DNA from 2 places in the Nonomuraea sp. CA-143628 genome. Region 2 is predicted to be linked to the other one. Evidence: riboswitches for the same ligand, from Rfam matches in the RefSeq annotation. Region 2 holds a riboswitch; the other holds the start of a gene.

Region 1 (2,378 bases), 3.4 Mb from region 2:
GGCTCACCAGGCCGATTCCGCCCACCTCCGGCGGCTTCGGCATCAACCGGTTGATCCTCCGCGAGATGCTGCTGACCGGCCTGGACGTCCGGTTCGGCGCACCGTGCACGGGCTTCACCGGCGCCACCGCCCACTTCGCCGACGGCACCTCGGCCAGCGGCGACCTCATCGTGGGCGCGGACGGCACCAACTCCGCCGTCCGCGCCCAGTTGCTGCCCGAGGCCGCGATGGAAGAGCTCGGCCGCTGCCTGTACGGCGTGACCCCGTTCAGCACGCTCGACTGGGTGCCGGACCTCCTGGTCGACACCTTCAACCGGATGACGCACCCCAGTGGCGCCCACATGGCGGTCGCGACCTGCCGTCCCGGCGACTACTTCACGTGGACGCTCTCCGGGCCGCGGCCCGACAGCCGGACGCCGTCCGAACCCCGCGGCGACCCGCACCAGGTGGCGCGCGACCTCGTCGCCGACTGGCATCCGGCACTCCGCCGCATCGTCGCTGACGCCACCACGATCTTCCCGGTACGGCTGCGCAGCGCCCTGCCCGTCGAGCCATGGGACGACCCGCACGTCACGCTCCTGGGCGACGCCGTCCACACCATGACGCCTGGACGCGGTGAGGGCGCCACCATCGCTCTGCGGGACGCCCTCCTGCTGACGAGTACGCTCAGCGACGTGGCCGCCGGGCAGGTGCCGCTCGCCGCCGCCAAATCGCGGTACGAGCAGGAGATGCTCAGGTACGGCTTCGCCGCCGTACACACCTCCCGGCACAGCCCTTTTGGCCCCAAGCGGCCGGATCCCCACGCGACAACTCCCCCATGACAGCACTAGGCTTGCGGACATCACCGTCGAAACCGTGCGGGAGAGCGTCCTGGCATCCGGCCAGGTCCCCTGAAGGAGCAAGCCCTCCCCGCGAACCTCTCAAGGCAAAGGACCGCACGGACGAGGTGTCCTCTGGAAAGCAGGCCTGGCGGCCTCGCCGAAGGTGAAAGTCCGGCAAATTACGGGCGAAGCTCTCAGGCACCCATGACAGAGGGGGAGGATGTCTGGCATCCGATCCTGCCCTGAGGTGCGCATATGTCACGTCCTACACCGCTCCGAGAGGTCCACGAGAGCCTCGGCGCGACATTGACCGATTTCGCCGGGTGGCTGATGCCGCTCCGCTACGGCAGCGAGTCCGCCGAGCACAACGCCGTGCGCCAGGCGGCCGGGCTGTTCGATCTCTCCCACATGGGCGAGATCTTCGTGACCGGACCGCAGGCGGGCCAGGCGCTCGACTACGCACTGGTGGGGCACCTGTCGGCGCTCGCGCCCGGCCGGGCCCGCTACACCATGATCGTGAACGAGCGTGGCGGGGTGCTGGACGACCTGATCGTCTACCGGCTCGGGGACGAGGAGTTCGGCGATGAAGAGTTCATGGTGGTGGCTAACGCCTCCAACTATGAAAAAGTCGGGGAAGAGCTGAAAAATCGCGCCAAGTCGTACAACGCGGTGGTCGAGGATCGCTCGGAGCAGTACGCGCTGATCGCCGTGCAGGGGCCGCGCGCCCAGGAGATCCTCGCCACGCTCACCGATGCCGACCTCGCCGGGCTCAAGTACTACGCGGGCCTGCCCGGTCTGGTCGACGGGCGGCAGGCGCTCATCGCGCGCACCGGCTACACCGGTGAGGACGGGTTCGAGCTGTTCGTGGCCAACCAGGACGCCGTGCCGCTCTGGCACGCGCTGAGCGAGGCCGGCCGGCCGTACGGACTGCGGGCGGCGGGTCTGTCCAGCCGTGACACGCTCAGGCTCGAAGCGGGCATGCCGCTGTACGGCAACGAGCTCGGCGTCGAGCTGACCCCGTTCGACGCGGGGCTGGGCAGAGTGGTGAAATTCGACAAGCCGGGCGACTTCGTCGGCAGGTCAGCGCTGGAGGCGGTCAAGGACACGCCGCCGCGGCGCCGGCTCGTCGGACTGGTCGCGCGGGGTCGCCGGGTGCCGCGCCACGGATACCCGGTGACCAAGGACGGCGCCGTCGTCGGCGAGGTCACCAGCGGGGCACCCTCCCAGACCCTGGGTAAGCCCATCGCCATGGCCTACGTCGACAATGGGGCCGACGCAGGTCTGGCCGTGGACATCCGGGGCAGCCATGAACCTATGGACCTCATTGAGCTGCCCTTTTACAGGAGGAACAAGTGAGCAACATCCCAGACGAGCTGAGCTACACCAAGGAGCACGAGTGGGTGGCCGGGCTCGACGACGGCATCACCGTGACCATCGGCATCACGGCCTACGCGGCCGAGGCGCTGGGTGACGTCGTCTTCGTGCAGCTTCCGGAGGTCGGCTCGACCGTCGAGGCGGGCGACTCCGTGGGTGAGGTCGAGTCGACCAAGTCGGTGA
Region 2 (2,378 bases):
CCGTGGTAGACGGCGTACATGCCGGCGATGACGGCCAGCAGGACCTGCGCGGTGCAGATGTTGCTGGTGGCCTTCTCCCGCCTGATGTGCTGCTCGCGGGTCTGCAGGGCCAGCCGGTAGGCGGGCGCGCCGTCGGCGTCGACGGAGACGCCCACGAGGCGGCCGGGCATCTGCCGCTGCAGTCCTTCGCGTACGGACATGTAGGCGGCATGCGGCCCGCCGAAGCCGAACGGCACGCCGAAGCGCTGCGAGGAGCCGATCGCGATGTCGGCGCCGAGCTCGCCCGGCGCGGTGACCAGGGTCAGCGCGAGCAGGTCGGCGGCGGCCACGACCAGCGCGCCCGCGGCGTGCGCCCCCTCGGCCACGGCGCGGAAATCGCGCAGCCGGCCGGAGGCGCCCGGGTATTGGACGAGCACACCGAAGCACTCGGGCAGTTCGCCGTCGAGCGCGTCCTCGACCAGCGTGATGCCCAGCGGCTCGGCGCGGGTGGCCAGCACCGCCTTGGTCTGGGGCAGCGCGTCGGCGTCGACGACGAACACGTCGCTCTTGGACTTGCCCGCGCGCCTGGCCAGCGTCATCGCCTCGGCGGCGGCCGTGCTCTCGTCGAGCAGGGAGGCTCCCGCGACGTCGAGCCCGGTCAGGTCGGAGACGACGGTCTGGAAGTTGAGCAGCGCCTCCAGGCGGCCCTGCGAGATCTCCGGCTGGTAGGGGGTGTAGGCGGTGTACCAGCCCGGGTTCTCCAGCAGGTTGCGGCGGATCACCGCCGGGGTGATCGTGTCGTGGTAGCCCAGGCCGATCATCGAGGTGAGCACCCGGTTACGGCCCGCGATGGCCCGCAGCTCGGCGATGACCTCGGTCTCACTGGCCGCGGCGGGCAGCGAGAGCCGGTCCTTGATCCTGATGGACTCGGGGACGGCCACCGCCACCAGGTCGGCCACGGACTCGAAACCCACGGCCTCGAGCATGCGCTGCTGCTCGGATTCGGACGGGCCGATGTGCCGGGTCGAGAACGGCGGAGCTGACAGATCGGTCATGGAAGGTGCCTCCCGAGGGCTATGGAGACCGGCGCCTGGGCGCGGGCGAGTGCCGGATCTCCCCCTCTGTCATGGCGACCTGAGAGCTTCACCCCCATGAGGGCTTGCACCGTCGGTGAGGCGCGCCTGGCGGGCGTGCCTGCTTTCCAGAGTTGCCTACCCCGAGCGGTACGGGTGCCTGAGAGATTCCGGGGAGGGTTGCTCCTTCGGCGCCCCGGGACCAGCCCGGGACTCTCCCGCAGGGGGTCGTCAGCCTTGCGCCTCTAAGGTTACTACCGGATTGCTACCCTATGCGGCGCGCCCGTCGCCGCTGGGCCAGCTCGTCAGCGGGGTGGTCGGCCGGGACGCTGTCCTCGACCGCCGCCCTTTCCCCCGGCAGCTCCGCGAGGGAGCCCTCGACCTCGCGCCAGACCCGGCCGAGCGCGATGCCGAACACGCCCTGACCGCCCTGGAGCAGATCGATCACCTCGTCGGCCGAGGTGCACTCGTAGACGCTGACGCCGTCGCTCATGAGCGTGATCTGCGCGAGGTCGCCGACCCCGCGGTCACGCAGGTGTTGTACGGCCGTACGGATCTGCTGGAGGGAGACCCCGGTGTCGAGGAGCCGCTTGACGACCTTGAGCACCAGGATGTCGCGGAAGCTGTAGAGCCGTTGGGAGCCCGAGCCGTGCGCGGCTCTTATCGTGGGCTGGACCAGCTCCGTACGCGCCCAGTAGTCGAGCTGCCGGTAGGTGATGCCGGCCGCCGCGCACGCCGTCGGGCCGCGGTATCCGATGTCACTCGGCAGTGTCGTGGGCTGCTCGTCGAAGAGCAGGCCCTGCTCTCCGGCACGCTGCCGCGCACTCTCACGCCGCACCGGATCTTCCTGGCCGGCCGTCTTTCCCTCGCCGCTGCTGACCGCCACGCGGACCTCCGGCTTTCTCTCATCCCATGGCCTGATCTGGGGGTTCGTAAAAGCGCGGCCATGGGTTTCACTTGCACCGTAGGACCGTGACCATGCGCAGTCAACGATCCCGCTCGGCGCGTCGTGAAGCCTAAATGCACTGAAATACCTACCCCGCCCGGCCAAAGTCTTCGGGGGTGATCGTGTCAAGGAACTCCCTGAACTTCTCCACCTCGTCCTCTTGGTCGTCGGGGATGATCACCCCGGCCTCCTGGACGACCTCCTCACTGGCGAAGATTCGTGCTCCGGTGCGCAAGGCGAGCGCGATCGAGTCGGAGGGCCGCGCGCTCACCTCGACGCCGTTGGAGAACACCAGGTCGGCGAAGAAGATACCGTCACGCAGGGCGACGATGTTGACCGCGCGCAGGCCCACGCCGAGGGCGCTCAGCACGTCCCTGAAC

Evidence for each region. A riboswitch is a leader RNA that binds a small molecule or an ion and turns the genes downstream of it on or off. The one in region 2 is predicted to bind glycine.
Region 1: it holds a riboswitch for glycine, as region 2 does, so the genes downstream of both, gcvT (glycine cleavage system aminomethyltransferase GcvT) here and gcvP (aminomethyl-transferring glycine dehydrogenase) in region 2, are expected to answer to the same signal.

The regions. Positions count from the first base shown of each region.
Region 1 covers NZ_CP192072.1:10,634,248-10,636,625, forward strand. Annotated here, with positions in the region: gene ACQP2T_RS48195 (FAD-dependent oxidoreductase) at 1-821, shown strand, start outside; glycine riboswitch at 849-946, shown strand; glycine riboswitch at 947-1,042, shown strand; gene gcvT (glycine cleavage system aminomethyltransferase GcvT) at 1,077-2,177, shown strand; gene gcvH (glycine cleavage system protein GcvH) at 2,174-2,378, shown strand, end outside.
Region 2 covers NZ_CP192072.1:7,189,576-7,191,953, forward strand. Annotated here, with positions in the region: gene gcvP (aminomethyl-transferring glycine dehydrogenase) at 1-1,034, opposite strand, end outside; glycine riboswitch at 1,091-1,190, opposite strand; glycine riboswitch at 1,191-1,283, opposite strand; gene ACQP2T_RS32995 (MerR family transcriptional regulator) at 1,318-1,938, opposite strand; gene ACQP2T_RS33000 (bifunctional nuclease family protein) at 2,087-2,378, opposite strand, start outside.